Regions from separate parts of the Ralstonia edaphi genome, predicted to be linked through region 1. Evidence: predicted binding sites of a transcription regulator. Region 1 holds the regulator's gene; each other region holds the start of a gene.
The links. The regulator FliA, encoded in region 1, starts transcription of late flagellar genes. The targets are predictions, from matches to a motif close to CTAAAGTTTNNNNNNNNNNNGCCGNTA.
Positions count from the first base shown of each region.

Region 2: the regulator FliA is predicted to act here: its motif matches at 4,172-4,198, upstream of R2669_RS15915 (flagellin N-terminal helical domain-containing protein).
Region 3: the regulator FliA is predicted to act here: its motif matches at 3,001-3,027, upstream of flgM (flagellar biosynthesis anti-sigma factor FlgM).

Region 1 is NZ_CATWHI010000001.1:656,397-663,104, reverse strand. Features, by position in the region: gene flhF (flagellar biosynthesis GTPase FlhF) at 1-925, shown strand, start outside; gene R2669_RS02935 (MinD/ParA family ATP-binding protein) at 939-1,718, shown strand; gene R2669_RS02930 (RNA polymerase sigma factor FliA) at 1,727-2,488, shown strand; gene R2669_RS02925 (MBL fold metallo-hydrolase) at 2,557-3,639, opposite strand; gene R2669_RS02920 (Crp/Fnr family transcriptional regulator) at 3,885-4,616, shown strand; gene R2669_RS02915 (VirK family protein) at 4,638-5,153, opposite strand; gene R2669_RS02910 (LysM peptidoglycan-binding domain-containing protein) at 5,250-6,708, opposite strand, start outside.
Region 2 is NZ_CATWHI010000004.1:229,915-236,622, forward strand. Features, by position in the region: gene R2669_RS15895 (glycosyltransferase family 2 protein) at 1-88, shown strand, start outside; gene R2669_RS15900 (flagellar protein FliT) at 82-438, opposite strand; gene fliS (flagellar export chaperone FliS) at 495-932, opposite strand; gene fliD (flagellar filament capping protein FliD) at 993-3,041, opposite strand; gene R2669_RS15915 (flagellin N-terminal helical domain-containing protein) at 3,240-4,061, opposite strand; gene R2669_RS15920 (LuxR C-terminal-related transcriptional regulator) at 4,472-5,107, shown strand; gene R2669_RS15925 (sensor domain-containing protein) at 5,113-6,708, opposite strand, start outside.
Region 3 is NZ_CATWHI010000004.1:252,926-259,633, forward strand. Features, by position in the region: gene R2669_RS16020 (flagellar hook assembly protein FlgD) at 1-585, opposite strand, end outside; gene flgC (flagellar basal body rod protein FlgC) at 613-1,020, opposite strand; gene flgB (flagellar basal body rod protein FlgB) at 1,220-1,675, opposite strand; gene R2669_RS16035 (hypothetical protein) at 1,681-1,845, opposite strand; gene flgA (flagellar basal body P-ring formation chaperone FlgA) at 2,084-2,941, shown strand; gene flgM (flagellar biosynthesis anti-sigma factor FlgM) at 3,064-3,384, shown strand; gene R2669_RS16050 (flagella synthesis protein FlgN) at 3,524-3,985, shown strand; gene R2669_RS16055 (LuxR C-terminal-related transcriptional regulator) at 4,444-5,160, shown strand; gene R2669_RS16060 (porin) at 5,283-6,344, opposite strand; gene R2669_RS16065 (GntR family transcriptional regulator) at 6,604-6,708, opposite strand, start outside.

The DNA of each region.
Region 1 (6,708 bases):
CGCCATGTCGAGCCTCGCCTCGCTGGGCGTGAAGCTGGGCGACCCGGTGCGTACGCGCCTGTTCCAGACCATGCTCAACGCAGGGTTCTCGGCACAGCTCACGCGCTACGTGCTGGAAAACATGCCGCAGCACGACTCGTATGAAGGTGCGCTGGACTTCGTGCAGCGCGCGATTGAAAAGAACCTGACCACCGTGTCGGATGAAAACAGCCTGCTCGACCAGGGCGGCGTGTTTGCCCTGATGGGCCCGACCGGCGTGGGCAAGACCACCACGACCGCCAAGCTGGCCGCGCGCTTCGTGCTGCGCCATGGCGCATCGCGCGTGGCGCTGCTCTCGACCGACAGCTACCGGATCGGTGGCCATGAACAACTGCGCATCTACGGCAAGATCCTGGGCGTCTCGGTGCATGCCGTGAAAGACGCGCAAGACCTGAGCCTGGCGCTGAACGACTTGCGCGAGAAGCACGTGGTGCTGATCGACACCATCGGCATGAGCCAGCGCGACCGCGCCGTGTCCGAACAGATGGCGATGCTGCATGCCGTGGGCCCGTCGATCAAGCGCCTGCTGCTGCTCAACGCTGCCAGCAACGGCAAGACGCTCGATGAAGTGGTGGGTGCCTACCGCGACGCCAACCTGGCCGGCTGCATCCTGACCAAGATCGACGAGGCTGCCTCGGTTGGCCACGCGATGGACGTGATGATCCGCCGCCGCCTGCCGCTGCACTACGTGTCGTACGGCCAGCGTGTGCCGGAAGACATTGCGGTGCCGAACAAGAAGCTGCTGATCCACCGCTCGTTCCGGGCCGGTGCGGAGCAGTCGTCGTTCACGCTGGATTCGGATGAATCGTTGCTCGTGGCGCAAGGCGCGGTGTTACGTAACTCAGGTAACCGCGAACCTGGCCTGGCCGCTTTCGATTTCGCCTGACAAGGGGGCGACCATGACGACGCCATTCGCCAAGGATCAAGCCGCAGGGCTGCGGCGCATGCTCGGTCATGCCGCTGCCCGCCGTGTGCTGGTGATCGGTGCGGAAGAGCAGGTCGATGACTTTGTCGACAACCTGCGCATCGCGCTGTCCGCCATGGGCCGCGACACGGCCGTGGTGAACGCCCAGACCATGCTCGCCATGCCCGGCGTGCTCGAGCAGTACGACGAGACGGCGGACGTGACGCTCGTGGCCGCGCATTTCGGCACCCGGGCGCTGAGCACCGTGGCTGAAGTCTGCGACGACGTGCTGCTGACCTTCTCCGATGGCCCGGAAGGCATCAAGAGCGCGTACACGCTGCTCAAGAAAACCGCCGTGCTGCAAGGCAGCGCCGGCATCCGCACCGTGGTGTGCGGCGCGCATTCGGTGGACTCCGCCGTGCGCGTGTTCGGCAATCTGGCCAACACCGTGGGCCAGTACCTGAACACCCGAATCGATTTCGCCGGCTACCTCCCTGAGGACCGGCACGTAGAACTCGCGCTCTCGCTCGGCAAGCCCGTGGCGAGTGCGTTTCCCGCATCGCCTTCGGCCATGGCCTTCCGCCAGCTTGCCGAAGAAATGTTGAGCTGGGCCAGCGCCGAGGCCCAAGCCGGTGATGGCAGTGCGCCGTCGCGGGTGGTCATGTCGGCGCGGGCACCGGCACAGCCGGCAGATGAATCGGCGCAGGCAACGTCAATGTCGAACTCGACTCCGACGCTGGGCGCCACCGCACGCGCGGCCGAATTGGTTTATTGAGGCGCAGCATGAACGAAGCGTCAAAGGCAGGCATGGATATGTACACCGCAACCGGTCGCAAGACCAAGTCCGACGAGATGGCCACGTACGCACCGCTGGTACGTCGCATTGCCAACCAGATGATGGTGAAGCTGCCGGCCAGCGTTGAGCTGGACGACCTGATCCAAGCCGGCATGATGGGCTTGCTCGATGCGCTGTCGCGCTACGAGGAAACGCAGGGCGTGCAGTTCGAGTTCTACGCGGCCCAGCGTATCCGCGGCGCCATCCTGGACGAACTGCGCGGCTCGGACTGGCTGCCGCGTGGCCTGCGCCGCAATGCGCGCACGATCGAGCAGGCGATCCAGAAACTGCAGCAGCAGAAGGGCCGCGCACCCACCGAAACCGAGATTGCCGCAGCGCTGGGCATGTCGCTGGCCGAATACCAGAAGCAACTGGTCGACCTGCAAGGCAGCCAGCTGCTGTATTACGAAGATTTCGACCGCGAAGACGCCGACGCTTTCATCGAGAACCGCGCACCCGAGAACGACGCCACGCCGCTGGACCAGCTGCTGGACCACGACCTGCGCGAATCGGTTGTGGCCGCCATCGAGGCACTGCCTGAGCGCGAAAAGCTCATGATGAGCCTCTACTACGAGCAGGACCTGAACCTGCGTGAAATCGGCGCCGTGATGGGCGTGTCGGAATCGCGTGTGTGCCAGATCCACAGCCAGGCGATCGCCCGCATCCGCTCGCGCCTGCGCGATCGCGCATGGCTGCCGACGCCGACCTGATCCGATATCAACCGGGCGCCGCTGCCAATGGCGAGCGACGCCGGGTCTGTGCCTGACCTGCCAGTTTCTTACTGCGCGGCCAGCGAGTCATCTCGCGGCCGCGCTTTTTCTTTGGGCACGTCGGTCACGAGCCGCGAGGCGGCAGCATCCCACACGCGGGTCTCGCCATGCTTGAAGAGAACGAAGCGCTCGGCGGGCATGTCGGCCGCCTTCAGCGCGCGGGCGAGATCGGTGATGGGCTGATCCAGCGCTTCGTCCGTGAGCGGGAACGTGCCCCAGTGGATGCCCACGGCCTGCCGGGCGCCGATGTCCTGCATGACCTGCACGGCTTCGGCCGGGTCGATGTGCTGCGCCTTCATGAACCAGCGCGGCTCGTAGGCGCCCACGGCAATGGCTGCCACATCGAAGTGGCCGAAGCGCGCCCCGATGTCGCGCGTGTCTTGCGAATAGCCCAGATCGCCCGAGAACCAGAAGCGCAGGTGCGGATGCAGCAGCGCCCAGCTGCCCCATAGCGTGTGGTTGCGGTCGTACAGGCCGCGTGCGGACCAGTGCTGCACGGCGCAGAAATGCGCGGTGAAGGGGCCGAAGCGGGCCTCGTCGTCCCAGTCGAATGCGCGCACGTTGGGGTTGTCACCGGCAAGGCGTGTGCCGCGCACGTTGCGCGCAAACCAGCGGTCGATGCCCAGCGGCACGAAAAACATCGGGGCGCCGCCGGGCTGGCGCATCAGCGCACGCACGCTGGCGCGGTCGAGGTGGTCGTAATGGTTGTGCGAGATCAGCACCAGGTCGATATGCGGCAACTGCTTGAGCGACAGCCCTGGCGGCTGATGGCGGCGCGGCCCGGCAAACGGCAGCGGCGAGGCGCGCTTGGAGAAGACCGGGTCGGTCAGCACATTCAACCCGTCGATCTGCAGCAGCAGCGTTTCGTGGCCGATCCAGGTGAGCTGCGGAACTTCGGGCGGTTGGTGGATGGCACCGAGGTTGGGCGCGATGCAGGAGAGGTCTTGCGTGGGCGGCTTGGGAAGCTTCAGGCGGCGGCGCTCCCGTTGCCATTGCCAGAAATCGGCGTCAGGGCGTGGGTGCGGATAGCGGTTGCGGAATCCGTCCGGCGTGTGGTGCGGCTTGGCGGGGTTGTAGTCGGGATTCTTCATGGGCGAAGTGTTCCGTGGTGTTTCGCGGCGTTCCGTGTTGGCGGGGCGGTCCGCCTGAAGGGATGCCCTGGTGCCGCATAGCTTACGCAAGTACGGCGTGGACGTCCTGGCGGTGCCGTCGTTATCATCGTCCAGTCGTAGACAGTGCCATGCGTTGAGCGTGTCGTTGCGTCCGGATGGTGGCGCACACAACGCATTCGTGTCTCCCTCCTGTCGCATCCGCCACATTCCACTGCCCCGCGCCCATGGATTCCGCCCCCGCCCGAAGCAATCCACAGCCCGGCCCGCTCTCAGCCGCGCTGTACCGAGACCGCCTGCACGCCAGCAACTGGTTTGGCGGTCTGGGCAAGCCCTTGCAGGAAATCCTCATCGACATGGCGATCGTGCGCAGGCTGGCCGACGGGGAGGTGCTGTTTCGCCGCGGCGACCCGCCCGACGGGCTGTATTGCGTGGTGGAAGGGGGCATTCGGGTGCGTGCCACCACGGCCGATGGCCGCGAGGCGCTGCTGGCCGTGCTGGAGCCCGTGAACTGGTTTGGCGAGATCGGCGTGTTCGACAACCAGGCGCGCACACACGATGCCCGGGGCGAGGGCGATACGGTGCTGCTGCACATGCCGCAAGCCGCGTTGATGGAGCTGCTTGAACGTGCGCCGCAGCACACGCACGCTTTTGCGTTGCTGCTGACGCACAAGCTGCGCCTCGCTTTTTCCGTGCTTGAAGAAACGGCGCTGTTGCCGGCCTCAGTGCGGGTGGCGCGACGCCTGTTGCTGATGGCCGCCGGCTACGGCGACTTGCGCCTCGGCACCCGCCGCGTGCTGCGCGTGCCGCAGGAGCAGCTTGCCTTGCTGCTCGCGCTGTCACGCCAGACCGTCAATCTCGTGCTCAAGGATTTTCAGGCACGCGGCATTCTCAAGGTCGCCTATGGCGAGATCGAACTGCTCGACCTGCCCGGCCTGCGCGACATCGCCAAGGGGTGAGCGCGCGCAGGCCGCGTCCGCTTACCGCCGCAGCAGACCTGCCAGCCCAATCGAAAAGTCCAGGCCCGCCCCGATCGCGCACTGGAACGTCTGCGGCGCCGACACCGCCTGATATGTCAGCGGCGAAAGAAACGAGACGGTTACCGTGGCCTTGTCGTCGGGCGTCACGCGGTACTGCGCGAGTTCCAGCACAGGCGTGCCGTCGGGGCGCAGCGTCAGATGCTGGTTAGAGAAGCCGATGTTGCTGCCTTCCACCTCCAGGAAGTCGCGCACCGCAAAACCACCGTGCACGACCGGCGCGGGTGCCTTGGCGCCGGCGCCTTGTCCATGCGGACATTGCGACGGCGAGAAGACCGCCGTGACCGGAATGCCCGAGAACAACTCTGTACGCAGGACGTCGTAATGCGACACCGCCACACGCGGCGCCACCTGCGCCTGCGCGAGCTGCGGCGCAGTGGTCAACGCCGTCAAGGCGGCGCACATCAGCGCAGTGCGCAGGGCAGGTTGAAGGGAACGGAATGCGTGATGGGTCGACATGGAGCGTGCTCCGTAGTGAAGGGGAATGTGCAGCGTAGGGTCGCGCATGCGCGTGCGCGACTACGCGGGCGCGTAGACGCGGCAACACGCACGCACTCAGCCGGGCCCCGGCGCCTGATGCGCCGGCACGATGATCAGGTTCTGACCGATATGGATCAGATCGGGATTGGCAAGCTGGTTCAGTCGCGCAACCTCGTCGATCACGACCTGCAATTCCCGATACGTCGGGCCGACCACGATCGTGCCGCGGTCCGCCTCGTTGCGCAGGATGCGCGAGAGTGACTCGCCGGCCAGTACGTCGTGTGTGACGGCGGGCACAAGGTGCGTAACGGGTGCCGGCGGCACGACAGGAGGCGGCGGAAGGACCGGCGTATGGGGCGGTGGCTGTGCCGGGCCGGTTTGTTGGGGCGGCTGATTGGGCTGCACGGGTTGTGCTCCCTGCCCCGAGTTGATCCAGGCTGAAATCAGCGCGGTGGTTTCAGCCAAGGCAGTGAGGCCCGCACTGGCGCGGATCACGCCCGGCATGAAGTTCGGCACCACGGCCTTGAGCGTCGACATCAGGTAGATCACCGAACCGCCCACCGATACGGCCCCGGCGACGCTTGGCGGGTGCGTCATCGCCGAAACGATGGTGCCGGTGGAAGACAACGTGTACGCGCCGTGCACAAGCGAGCGGACGACATCGCTGTTGTTGAAGTCGAAGCCGCGGCGGAAGCTGTAGCGCAGCAGGCCGTGATAGAACGCGTTGAGGGTGCTGCCCGCCATCATGGTGATGGCCAGCGCCGGAGGCACAAAGCCTTCGAGCATCATGCCGCCCCACGCACCAACGCCCACCACGCCGCCTACGGTGGATGCAAGGCGCCCAAGTTGGCCCGACCGCACGCCCGAATGCATGAAGTGCATCTGCGATGCGGGCAGCCCGAGGTAACCGTCCACGAGTTGCAAACAGGTGGACGTGACGCGCGCAATGTGGGTATCGCGCTCCTCCTCGCTGAGTCGGGGCTGCGCACCGGGCTTGGCCCGGTCGCGCAGCATGCCGATCGCAGCCAGCGTTTCTTCCATGACCGCGCGGATGTGGGGCAGGCGCTCCGGCGAGACATCACGTGCCTTGGCATAGCGTTCGATGCCTGCGTAATACGCGATGAGCTTGTTTTCGATCATCGCGGTATCGCCGCGCTGGATGCTCGAGCTGAGGATGGCGCGCCATTGCTGGGCCGTGCGACCGAAGGCCGGCAGCGCGCGCGCCAGTGAGGCCGAATCGCGCAAGTCCACCTTGCCCAGGCTGACGAGCAGGGCAGAGAGGGCGGCACCGCCTGCGCCAGCCGCGACCGCCTTGCCGATCTGCAGCAGCGCCCGCTGGTTGAGCGACCCATAGGCGGACGGCGCATCGGTGCGTTGCAGCAGCTTGGTCGGCGCGCGCATCGGGCCGTAGCCGAGCGCGCGCAGCATGGCGTCGGCATCGTCTTCGGCCACGGGAATCGGTGTCAGGTCGCGGTGCTGCTGGTAGCGTGCCGGGTCAAGTTCGGGGTCGGTCATCAAGCCGTCCCAGTCGGTC
Region 2 (6,708 bases), on a different contig from region 1:
GTACCAGATGCAGAGCCAAGCGCTCGCACGCAAGTCCGAGCACTATCTGACGCTGTCAAAACAGCTGCAGGACGCGTCGATTCAATAACGCGCCATGCTGCCGTAGGCGTTGCTTGCGGTGGTGGCGCGGCGCGCCGTGTCGATGCGCTTCTGCAGGCGGTCCAGGCGCGGATACACCATGGCGCGCACGCGGGCGTCATCTTCCAGAATGCGCACGAGCAGCGTGCGCTTGCGCTCCACGTCTGCGCGCGAAAGCTGCGGATGCGGTTCGGAACGGCGCAGCGCATCCACATAGGCGGCGCTTTCGCGTTCCAGCGTACTGACGACTTCCCAGTTACCCACTTCGGCCGCGCTGACCATTTCAGCGGTCAGGCGCGCAATGGCTTCGTAGCAGGTGAACAGACTTTCGCTGTCCTTGATCGGGATGTTGCGGTGCATATTGGCTCCAGTTGGGCCGAATTCAGTCAAAGGTCGTTCTTACAAACGACCGGCAGTCAGCTCACAACGCTCAGGTGGCTGTTCGCCACGGCGGCGGCCGGTTGGCCGGTCTGGCCGATGGCGAGCCACGCATCCTGCAGCGGGACCAACAAGGCGTCCACCTCTGCGAGGATCGTCAGATCGTTGTTGCCGTTGGCCACCAGCAGGCGGCGCAGCATGTAGTCGTACAGCGTGTTCAGTTGCACGGCGATGTCGCCGCCGCGCTGGTGATCAAGGCTGGCCTGCAGGCCCTGACCGATGATCGAGATCGCTTTGTCGAACGCCCGCACCTTGGCCAGCACGTCGCCGCGCTGGATGGCGGCGCCGGCCAGGTTGATGGCGGCGCGCGCGCCTTCGAACAGCATGGCGATCAGGCGGTGCGGATTGGCGTCAACCACGGACGTCTCGATGCCGACTTGCGCATAGGCACCGATGGCACGGCGTGCAGCGTACATGGAAAAGGTCCTCGCTGTGGTGTGTTTTATTTTGGGTTGTGCTCTAAACCTGAAATTGGCTTAGTTGTTGCTCGACGTCTGCTTGGCAATGGCCGCGAGCTGCGTCGTCAAATAATTGCTGGTGTTCGTCATGCTGGCCACCGCTGCCGACAACGCGTTGAACTGCGTGTAGTAGAGCGCCTGCTTGTTATCCAGGCGCGTCTTCATGGCGGTGATCTGGTCGGCAAGCGAGGTGAGCGAACTGTTGATCGCGTCGGTCTCGTTCTGCACCATGCCGCTGGACGACAGCAGGTTGGTCATCACCGTGTTGAGCTGAGCGGCGTAACCGCGCTGCACTGTGACCGTGCCGCGGGCACCCAGCGGGCCACCCGCCACCTGCACGGTCAAACCGTCGGTGGCAGAACCGCTGATCCCATACAGGTTCTGTCCCGAACCGGTTGCAGCAACGCCGTTGATGGTGCCTTGCACATCCACACCGTTGGTCGACGTGGGGCTTGCGCCGAAGAGCGACGAAGCACCGTTGCCCGACACCGACACCGCCGACACCGAGCCGAACTGGCTGTCGGTAATGCTCAGCACGCCGCCGGCATCGGCCGACACCGATGCGTTGACCTTGGCGTTCTGCAGCGTGGTCGATGCGTTGATCTGACTTTGAATCTGCGCAGCGAGTGTCGCTGCGGTATAGCTGCCGGCCGCCAGCGTCACGTTGACGGACATGCCGCTGATGTTGAACGCGAGCGTGTCGTTCACGCCTGCAGTGATAGTCGTGTTGGCGGCCGCCGAACCCGTGAGCGTGCCCTGCGTGGCCAGCTGCGTCACGTTCACGGCGTAGCTGCCGGCCTGCGTGGAGTCCGAGAACGTCGGCACGCTGACGAGCGAATCGGTGGCCGTGCCGGTGCCGGCAAACAATCCGGCCACCTGGCTGGGCGACTTTGCAATGGCAGCCGACAGCTTGGTGTTGTCGACCGACAGCGTGCCGTCGGAATTCATCGTCACGCCGACACTGCCCAGGGACTGGTAATTGCCGTTGCCGACCGCCTGGCCCAGCACGTCGGTAATCTGGTTGATGAGCGTCTTGGTGCTCACATCGCCAGCCAGCGGCCCGTTGTTGGCGCTATTGGCGGTGTCGATCTTGGTGAGCGAATTCAGTTGCGTGCGCAGCGCGTTGTAGCCGTTCACGAAGTTCGTGACGGCAGTGGTGGTGGCCGTCGGGTCGTTGGCCACCGTTACGTTCGTGCTGCCCGTCTTGGACAGCGTGAACGACGTGCCATCCACCACGTTCGACAACGTGTTGGTCGGGCTTTGCACGGCAATGCCGTTGATGGTGGCCAGGGCGTTCTGGCCCGTGGTCACCTCGGTCATGTTCTGCGTGCCGGCCGGGTCTTGCGAGAGCAGCGATTGCAGCGTCGAGTCGCCCGACACCGAAATCTTCATCTCCGAGCTGGAGCCCCCTGCGGTGGACGTCAGCACCAGGCGGTACGGGTTGCCGCTGCCGTCGTTCACGATGCTGGCCGAGACACCCATGTTGGCCGAGTTGATCGCATCACGGATGCCCGCCAGCGTGTTGTTGGACGAATCGATCGTGATGGAGCCACCGGCCAGGTTGCCGTTCTGCGTGAAGGTCGAACCGGTGTATTTCCCGCCCGAAAACGACCCGCCCGACACCGAGCCGAACGAGAACGAAATCGTGGTCGACGCACCGCTGCCGATGGCCGTCGTGGTGGACGTCTGGCCTTGCGCCGCCAGCACCTGCGATTGCGCGAGCTGCGTGACATTGACCGCGTAGGAACCCGCAGGCGCCGAGCCCGTCACCGACGCACTCAGCATCGACGAGTCGTAGCCGCTGGCCTTCATCGCGCTGTAATTCGACGCGCTGGTCAGATTGGACAGCGCGGTCTGGAAGGTCGACAGCGCACTCTTGAGCGAGCCCACGGCCGACAGCTGCGTCTGGTACGAGCTTTGCTGCGTCTGCAGCTGCGTCAGCGGCTGGCTTTCCACCTTCATGAGGCTGGTCACCAGCGAATTGACGTCGATGCTCGTCCCGATGCCGGGAATGGAGATCGGCGGAACGTAGTTGCTGGTTGAGGAGGTGGTAGTGGTAGTCGCCATGATCGGGTCCGATAAGCATCTGCGCCGGCGGAAGTCTCTCTACACAACGGCACGGGCTGCAGCTTCTTTAGGGCAGGTTATGCAGGCGCCACCCACGAAAAAGTGGGGTATCCGACCAACGAAAAAAGGCCGACGCCCCGAGGAGCGCCGGCCCTTGGCCCAACCGCCGGAGCGGCCGGACTGCATCCAACTTACTGATTAGCCCTTCAGCAGGCTCAGGATGCTGTTCGGTGCCGAGTTGGCTTGCGCCAGCATCGCCGTACCCGCTTGCTGCAGGATGTTCTGACGGGTCATGTTCGACGTTTCCGAAGCGTAGTCGGTATCGACCATGGCCGACTTGGCAGCCGACAGGGCGGTGTTCGACGAGGTCAGCGTGTTGATCGTCGAGCTCAGACCGCTTTGCTGTGCACCCAGGTCAGCGCGAGCTGCCTTCAGGCTGGCCAGGTCGGCGTCGATCTTGGCCTGGGCTGCCGTTGCGTTGGCGGTCGAAGTCACGCTCGTGCTCGACAGCGTACCGAAGCTGGCCAGGTTGGCGTTGGTCACGGTAGCGACGTCGGTCGCCGAGTTCTGGCCGTACTGGAACGTGGTCGAGGTGACCGAGCCGTCGAACAGCTTGGCGCCGTTGTAGTTGGCGTTGGTCTCGATGTTCTTGTTGGCCGTGGCCAGCTGTTGGTATTCCTTGTCCAGGTTGGCCTGGTCGGTGGTCGACAGACCGCCGTTGTTGGCTTCCACAGCCAGTTGGCGCATACGTTGCAGGTTGTTTTCAACCTGGCCCAGGTACGAGTCGGCCGTTTGCAGGTACGACTGTGCGTTGTTGGCGTTCTGGATACCTTGGGTTTGCGAGTTCAGCGTGGTGGTCAGGCTGGAAGCCACAGCGTAAGCAGCGGCATCGTCCTTTGCGCTGTTCACACGCAGGCCGGTCGACAGACGTTGCAGCGACGTTTGCAGAGCGGACTGCGATTGCGACAGAGCTTGCTGCGTTTGCAGGGACGAGATGTTGGTATTGAGGCTGAGGGACATGACGGCTCCTAAGTTTCCCGATGGTTTGTTGCCCGTGTTTGCTAATTCCGGCTAGGCCGGGCAACGTGACCTGCAACTTGAAGGGGATCAGGTCTGCGTTGTACTCAGGTTATCGGTGGCCTCTGAGGAAAGTTTAGGGTCGCCTTGACAAATTTGTGCGTCGGCGGCGGTTTGGGCTTGCGGGCGCCTGATGTCCGGCCCCCCTCCAAAAGAGGCGGTGCGCCTGCTTCTTGGCCTGCAGGGCCTCGGCTATACTCGTTCGACCAGTTCATAGGCGCCAGCATCCTTCTCTATATAGAGCGCCACACACGGCACAGATGGGGAGTTGCAAGCCCGCCAGTTCGGCCCAACAGCCTGCCGGTGGAAAGAAGAGCTCGAAGCGAGCCCGCGTTTGACCCGCAACACCCACCATGCTCAATGTCTTGATCGTCGAACCGCACGATATCGCCCGTGTCGGCCTGCGCCAGATCCTCAAGGATTCGCGCCTGGCCCGGCAGATCGAGGCCGTACCGGACCTGCGCGATGCGAATAACGACCTGCTCGCGCAGCGCGAGTGGGACGTCATGCTGTTCTCGGTGGAATCGGCCACCGGCGACGAATTCCAGACCATCAAGACCGTGCGCCAACAACATGCGCGTCTGGCCGTGCTGGCACTGGGCCGCCACCCCGAAGCGCTGCTTGCCGTCCGGGCGCTCAAGGCAGGCGCCGCCGGCTATCTGCCGATGGACGCCAGCCAGCCGCAGCTGCTGGCTGCCGTCAACGCCATCTCCAAGGGCAAGAAATACCTGCCTTCAGACTTGGTGGAAGTCCTGGCCGACAACCTGAACGTCGACTGGGACAAGCCCCGCCACGACATCCTCTCCGACCGCGAATTCCAGACGCTGCGCATGCTCGGCTCCGGCCGCACGCTGGGCGAGATTGCCGAGGCACTGCAGATCAGTGTCAAGACAGTGAGCGTGTATCGGGGGCGCGTGCTTTCGAAAATGAAGCTGCGCAACAACGCCGAGCTGACCATGTACGTGGTCAGCAACGGCCTGCAGATCTGAGCACGCTATAAGAATCGCGGGACACGCTCGCCGTAGCGGCGGGCGTTCTCGCGCACGAGGTCCTGCACCGCTGCCGGTTCCAGCGGCCGCGTGAGCAGATAACCCTGAAACTCGTCGCAGCCGACTTCGCGCAGGAATTCGAGCTGGCCGGTAGTCTCCACGCCTTCGGCCACGGTCTTCATGCCCATGGCCTGCGCCATCATGATGATGGCCCGCGTGATGGCCGCGCGCTCGGCCACATGCGGCAGGTCTTGCACGAACGACCGGTCGATCTTCAGCGTATCGATCGGGAAGCGGTGCAGATACGACAGCGATGAATATCCGGTACCGAAATCGTCCAGCGCCAGCGATACGCCCATCGCGCGCAGCTCGGTCAGCAGCGCATGCAATGACGGATCGTCGCGTATCAGGATGCCTTCGGTCATCTCCAGCTCGACCGCGTTGCCGGGCAAGCCGCTGGTCGATAGCGCGCCACGCACCATCGCACTCAACTGCCCCGAGCTGAACGCCTGTCCCGAGAGGTTGATCGACATGCGCAAGTCCGGCAGCCCGATGCGGCGCCAGCGTGCAAGCTGGTCGCAAGCGGCACGCAGGATCCAGCGGTCGATCTCCACGATGAGGCCGGTTTCTTCGGCGTCCTGAATGAACTGGCCGGGCATCATGCGGCCGAAATCGGCCGAGTTCCAGCGGATGAGCGCTTCCACGCCGACGATGCGGCCGCTGCGCACATCCACGCGCGGCTGGTAGTCGGCGTAGAACTCGTTGCGGTCGCTCGCGCGGCGCAGGCCCGATTCAATGCGGAAGCGGCGCGAGACACGGTCGTCCAGGTCGCTCGTAAAGGTCTGGAAGTTGTTGCGGCCGCGCTCCTTGGCCAGGTACATAGCGGCGTCGGCCTTGCGCAGCAGCGTGTGCGGGTCGTCGCCGTCGTGGGGTGCCACGGCAATGCCGATCGATACCCCCAGGTACAGTTCCTGCCCCTCGATATGAAACGGCGCGCTGATGGCCGAGAGGATGCGCTCCGCCACGCGCCGCGTGCCCAGGCCGTCGAGCGCTTCGAGCATGACGACAAATTCGTCGCCGCCCAGGCGCGCCACGGTGTCGGCTTCACGCGCGCAGGCCTGCAGGCGGGCCGCGACTTCGCGCAGCAGCATGTCGCCAAACTGGTGGCCCAGCGTGTCGTTGACGTTCTTGAAACGATCCAGGTCGAGGAACATGACCGAAACGCGCGAGCGGTTGCGCCGCGCGATCGCCAGGGCATGCTCCAGGCGGTCTTCCAGGGCGGAGCGGTTCAGCAAACCCGTCAGCGTGTCATGCGTGGCCAGATGCCGGATGCGCTGCTGCGCTTCGCGGATCTGCGTGATGTCGACCAGCGACACCAGCACCGAATACGGCGTCGCACCCGCTTCGGACGCCCGCGGGGAGGCCGTCATCGAGTGGCCGCCGTCGGCATACAGCGGTGTCCAGTTGCTGGAAACCCACACCGTGCGGCCATCCACGCAATGCATTCCGAAAATCTGGTTCAACTGCGGCTGGCCTTCCGCGATCACTTCCTGGTCCGGCCAGTCGGCTTCATGAATGGACGCATCAAATTCATCAACGGC
Region 3 (6,708 bases), on a different contig from region 1:
GTTGATCGTGACGCCGGCCACCTTGTCGATGCCCAGCGCGTTACCCGTAACGACCTTTCCGCCCTGCGTGGCCGTCACCTTGATGGAGTAGGCACCGTCGGCAAGCTGGTTGCCCTTGTCGTCCTTGCCGTTCCAGGTGTAGTTGCCGCTGCCGGCCGTCATCTGGCCGAGGTCGACGGTGCGCACGGCAACGCCGGCGGCGTTCGTGATCGTGACGACAACGTCGTCGGCGCCGTTGGGCACCGAGACACCAAAGTTGGCGGCGCCCGAGGCCAGCGTCAGGTTGTTGGTCGGCACCTGCACCGTGCGGCCGATCATCGACGACGCCTGCGTGGTCGCGTTCTGCGTCAGCATGCTCGACATCGTGGTGTTCAGCTGTTGGATGCCGTTCACAGTGTTGATCTGCGCAAGCTGCGAGGTCATCTGCGAGTTGTCCATCGGGTTGAGCGGATCCTGGTTCTTCAACTGCGCCACGAGCAGTTGCATGAAGGTGTTCTGCAGGTCGTTGCCGGTGGTGATGGCCAGCTGGTTGCCCGAGGTCGTGCCCGCGGTGCTGGTCGTATTGGTTGTTGAGCTGACGGTCATGTTCGTGTCTCGCTAGGAATGTGCCGCTTACTGGCCCAGGGTTAGAGCCTTGGAGGCCATCGTCTTGGTGGTGTTGGCGACTTCCACGTTGGCCTGGTACGAGCGCGACGCAGAAATCATGTTGACCATTTCGTCCACCACATCGACGTTCGGCATGGTCACGTAGCCGTCGGCATCGGCCAGCGGGTTGCCCGGCTGGTGCATGCGCTTCATGGGGGTGACGGTGTCTTCCACCACGCGGTCGACCGACACGCCGGTGGCGTAGTCGTCAGACTCTTGCGCGGGCGAGAACACCACCTGCTTGGCGCGATACGCCTTGCCGTCCGGGCCCGTCACGCTTTCGGCGTTGGCCAGGTTGGAGGCGACCACGTTCATGCGCTTGGACTGCGCGGTGAGCGCGCTGCCAGCTACATCCATCACCTTGAATAGCGACATGTTGATTCCGATGTCTTCAAACACTGTTGCCGGCACTGCTGCCGGACCGATCCGGTGTTCTGTATGGCGGCTTGCTCCGGACCGATCTTTCCCGGCCCGGAGCGCCACACAGTTCCCGCCCCTCTTTCGCCGCGCGTGATTGCTGCGCGGTCGTCTTAATGCCTGTCTGCTGCTCTTGCTGCTCGTGCTACATCGCGCGCTAGCTGTTCTGAATGGCCGCCAGCATCGACTTGATCTTCTGCGTCACGATGCTCAGATCGGCCTCGTAACGCACGGTGTTATCGGCAAAGCGCATGCGCTCGCCGTCCATGTCCACCGTGTTGCCGTCGATGGACGGCTGCTGCGACGTGCGGTACTGCACTTCGCCCTGCAGCGCCTTGGTCTGCTGCGACAGCGATGCCTGCATCAGCGATACATCGCCGGCCGGCGCGCCATCCACCGTCAGGTGGCCTGAAGCCGTTGCCGTCATCGGCAGGCTGTTACCACCTTGCTGGCCGACCGCCTTCTGCAGCGCCGACTGAAAATCGAAGTCGCGCGCCTTGTAGTTGGGCGTATCGGCGTTGGCGATGTTGGAGGCCAGGATCTGGTGGCGCTGCGAGCGCAGGTGCAGCGCCTGCTCCTGAAAACCGAACAACTGATCCAGCTTGTCGACCATGTCTGTCATTCCTTGCGCGTGGCGTCCTGGTTGTTGCTGCCACCCGCCGGGGTTGCGTTCTGTATTGCGTGTTCCCATTGGAGGGAGATCCCGGCATCAGCGGCCCCTTCAAAACCGCCGATGCCGTCTCCAAAACCGCTGAACCGCTTGTCTTGCTGAGTTGCCGTCATGCAACCTCAGTGGAAAAGGCCTGTCTGCGAACCGATATCCGGCCGGGAAACCATTTACCGGGGCAGGCTGTACGGCCAGGAACCGCACAACGCCAGGGACTTCACCACGTTGCAAAGTCTAGGGGCCGGTGTGCAAGACCATTCGTTGGAATAAGGGGGGGATTGGCCGACATTTCCGCATTTGGCGTTCGCGCACGCGTGGCTACACTTCACCGGACTTTTGATGAAGGGGCTTTCCATGTCCACGCGGTTTGCACGCAGCGCGCACCACCCGATCCCACCCGCCGCGACGGCACTGCCGCTGGCCGGGCGCCAGCGCAAGCTGTTGCTGATGCTGGCGTTGGGCCTGCTGGCCAGCCTGGTGCACCCGATCCTGGCGCATGCACAAGGCATGGTGCGGGTGGGCTATCCGCCGGCCCAAGCCGTACAACAGCCCGCGCAGCCCACCACCATCCAGGGGCCCAACGCCATCCAGATGCAGATCCAGCAACAGCTGCAGTCGCAACTGGACATCCTGGGCGGCACGAATGAGACGGGCGCGCCACGCGCGTCGGTGGAAGTCGGCCCCGTTGATGCACGCGTGGCCAACCAGCCCTGCGACCAGATCGACCTGATGCTGCCGGCGGCCAACCGCCTGCGCGGCCGTATACAAGTAGGCGTGCGCTGCCGCTCGCCGCACGCCTGGGCGGCCTGGGTGCCGGCCACGATCCAAATCACGGGGACGTATTACGTCGCCTCGCACCAGCTGCCGCCGGGCAAGACGCTCGACATGGGCGATCTGGAAGCCCGCACGGGAAATCTTTCGATGCTGCCGGCCTCGGTCGTGCAGCAGCCGGCCGACGTGGTGGGGCGTGTACTGCTCACGAGCGTGGCCGCCAACCAGCCGCTGCGCGCCGAGAGCCTGCGCCTGCCGATCGCCGTGCAAGCCGGCCAGACCGTCAAGCTCATCGCCGAGGGCGGCGGCTTCCAGGTCAGCAGCGACGGCCGGGCCATGAACCAGGCGGCCGTGGGCCAAGTCGCCCAGGTACGCACCGCCAACGGCAATGTCGTCTCCGGCATTGCGCAGTCCGCCGGCGTCGTGGCAATCCAGTTTTAAGACCAAATTGATAACGGCAGATCACTTTGCTACTGTGATGCGTGATCGATACCTGCCGCTAAAGTTTGGGCCGGGGTTGGCCGATATGGGTGTTAGGATGAACGCGCTCTTCGGAGACACCCGTGAAAATCAACCATATCGTGAACAACACGCCGGCCGTTGCGCCGACCAAGGACGCTGCGTCCGGGTCGACGCGCGCGACCGGCTCGTCCCCGGCCGCTACGACGGCTTCGGGCACCACGCGCCACAGCGGCGATGCACCGTCGCTGTCGGTCCAACAAGTCTCGCGCCAAGTGGGCAGCGGCGACTTCGACGCCGCACGCGTCGAGCAGATCCGCAGTGCCATCCAGAACGGCACGCTGAAGATGGACGCCGGCAAGATCGCCGATGCGGCGCTTTCCGACGCGCAATCGCTGCTCTCCACGCGCTCCAAGAGGGTCTGACGCGGGGTTCCCGTCGTCCGTCCCCTGTATTTTCTGACGCCGCCGGTCCGAGGGTTTCCGACCCTCGACTGATCGCGGCGGGGCGGCGTGCCGGCCGGCGGCTGCCCAAGCTTCCAAGCCTGAGCCTGAGGTAGCCACCATGGACAACACACTGCTGATCCGCACCCTTGCCGACGAGCAGGAACTGCTGCGCGCAGCCACCCACACCCTGGATGCCGAAGCGCAGGCGTTGCGCGATGGCGACATGGCCGAGCTCGAGCGCATCACCCAGACCAAGCAGAAACAGCTCACCGCCTTGGGCGAGGCCGACCGTGAACGCCGCCTTTGGTGGGCCCAGCACGGCGGCGCCGATCCGTACGGGCTGGTCAAATACCTGCGCACCGACGAAACCGCCAGCCGCCTGTTCGACGAGAACCTGGCCCTGGCCCGCCTGCTGCGCCAACGCAACATCGACAACGGCACCCTGATCGACCTGCGCCTGCGCGCCACGCAGAACGCGCTGTCGGTCCTGCACGCCGCCAACAACGGCGGCGGCACACCGTACGGCCGCGACGGCAAACAGCCGCTGTCGATGCCGCGCTTCTCGGTCGTCGCGCAATAAGCCACCACAACACGCTTTTTGGGTACAAATGCCGCGCTTTACGCTCACGTCAATGGGCGTGAAGTGGGGCTAGCTGCTGCTGCCCGATCCTGCTATCTATAGGGGGGTCTAGCACACCACCGATCGGGGTAAACAAAAAGGTTTACATCCCATTGATGGGTGCAACATGCATGCTGGGGATTTATTCTGCGATTTTGGCGGGGTTAATCCTCCGCGCCTGGCGACATAAACAAGAAAAACCGGAAGGAAATTGCGTCTGAAATGGCGTGCAAGGTTTCGGCCCGGTGGCACTGCATTGTGGTGACCGCCGGTTGAACGGGGAAATATACCGAGACCGCACGCCAGAAGCATTTCCACAAGCACGGCCACATTGATTTTGGACCGGCTGGTCCAAATAGACGGGGCAACACGCTGATTCCGGAAATGGGCAAACAAACCATAACCAGACAGGCGGCGCAGTGAAATCAATCGTAGTGGAGGCACACCCTTTGGTGCGTGCCGGCGCGACCCATGTGTTGCAATCCTTGCCGGCCATCACCGAAGTGGTCAGCGTCGAGCCGGACGAAGCCCTCTTTGAAAACCTCGCGGCGCATGCGGACGCCGAACTGGCCCTGATCGGCCTGCCCCTGCCGGGCATCGACGATCTGCCGGCCCTCTCCCGGCTGCTGCAACAGCCGCATCCCCGACACGTCGCCGTACTGGGCGAAACCGATTCCGCTGCGCACGTGCGTACGCTGATGCAATTGAATGTCTCTGCCTATCTGCTGAAAAGCTATTCCGGCAAATTGATTGCAGCAGCATTGGAATTGGTGCTCGCGGGCGGCCGTTATGTACCGGCATCCATCGTACTGACACGGCCTGAAGCCATTGCAGCGGGTTCGGCCAACGGTAATGACGATGGTGCATTGCTCGGCCTGACGCAGCGTCAATATGAGATTCTCGTCTTGCTCTCGCGCGGGCATCCGGTCAAAACGATCAGCCGCATGCTGAGTATTTCCGAGGCGACCACGAAGGCGCATATCAACGCGCTGTATCGCCGGCTGGAAGTGCGCAGCCGTACCGAGGCCGTCTTCGTTGCCACGCAGCGCGGCGCCATGCTGCTGAATCAGCCGAACATCGGAGCGGAGCCCTCGTCGCCCGTCTCAGCGCCGCTGCGCCTGGCGCGCACCGGCTGACGCTCCGCCCTCCAGCTTCTGCGCATAACAAAAAACGGCGCCCGAATCCGGACGCCGTTGCAAATGTCCACCCACGCTGTCGAGACGCGGGCGGTGACAAGGAAAAGCAGAACGCGAAAGGCTTAGAACTTTGCGCGGATGCCTACACCAAAGGTGTCGGCCGTCGACAGGTCCGACACCTTGTCGCGGAAGTACGCCGCATACACATCGGTGCGCTTGGACAGCGAATAGTCGTAACCGACCGCCCACGTGTTGCGCTTCACGTCAGCCGCGCCCGAGGTCTTCGTGTACGCGTACGACGCCAGAACGCTGCCCGGGCCCACCGGAATCGACACGCCGAGCTGACCGCCGTTGCTCTTGGCGTCGCCGGTGCTGATCGTGTTCTTGATGTACTGGTACTGGCCGTACAGCTTGACCACGCCAAAGTCATACGTCGCGCCCAGCTGGGCCGCCGTCTGGCGCGCGAAGCCAGCCACGAGGCTGTTCAGGTCGCCTGGCGCGCCGTCGTAGCGCACCTGCTGGAAGGCCGCCGTGGCTGCAAAATTGCCGCGGAAGTACAGCAGGCTGCCGCCCCACTTGTTCTGGCCGTTGTGGCCGGCTTGCTCACCCGCGCCGTAGATCAGGTTAGCCGTCAGGCCGCCCATGTCCGGGGTGGAATACATGATCGAGTTGTCCCAGCCCGAATCCCCCACCAGGCCCGAGATACCTGCGGCGCCCGAACGGCCGTTGCCGAGGTAGGTGTGGAACACCATCGGCGAGAACGTGTACGAATCGATGAACGGGTTAAACAGGATCGTCGAAACGAAGTACGGCGGGGTGTTACGACCGAGCTTGATCGAGCCCCAGCTGTTCGACTGCAGGCCGACGAACGAATTACGGGCGAAGAAGTGGTCGCCATCAAAGCGGCCGGACTTGCCCGTGTCGGGGCGGAAAAACGCTTCCAGCGTGAAGATCGCCTTCAGGCCGTTGCCCAGGTCTTCGCTGCCCTTCAGCCCCCAGTACGACGTCGACATGCCGCCGGAGTTGACACCCCAGGCGCGGTCCTGGCCGAGGTTCTTGGTGGCACCCGCCCAGGCATCCACCTGGCCGTACAGCGTCACGGACGATTGGGCCTGTGCCGCGCCTGCGGCCAACCCCGCAGCGGCAGCCAGCACGGCCAGCGAAAAACGTCGCTTGAATTGCATTATTGATTTCTCCCTCTTGTGGTTCCGGTGTGTTGAATCGACTGAATCAGCGTTGAGGCGGCAGGTGGCTCAACCCGCCGCCGCTGAGATGGCGCCGTGAATGCAACTGCCGTGCCAATACGTTGTCGGCAAAGCGTCGCTTCACAAATGAATGTGTTTCCCGGGAAGGGGCGCAGACTAGCTTGAATACCCCAGGCGGACAAGTCCCCATCGCGGGGTGTGTGGCGCCGTTTCTGCACCGGTCTGGCGCAGTGCGCTTTCAGTCGTTTTGAAGCACGCGGATGTCGACTTCGCGCGTGTAGCGCTCGGGGGAAAAGTCGCAGTATGTGAGGGAGATGGGCACGTCGGCCAGGCTGTAGCCGAT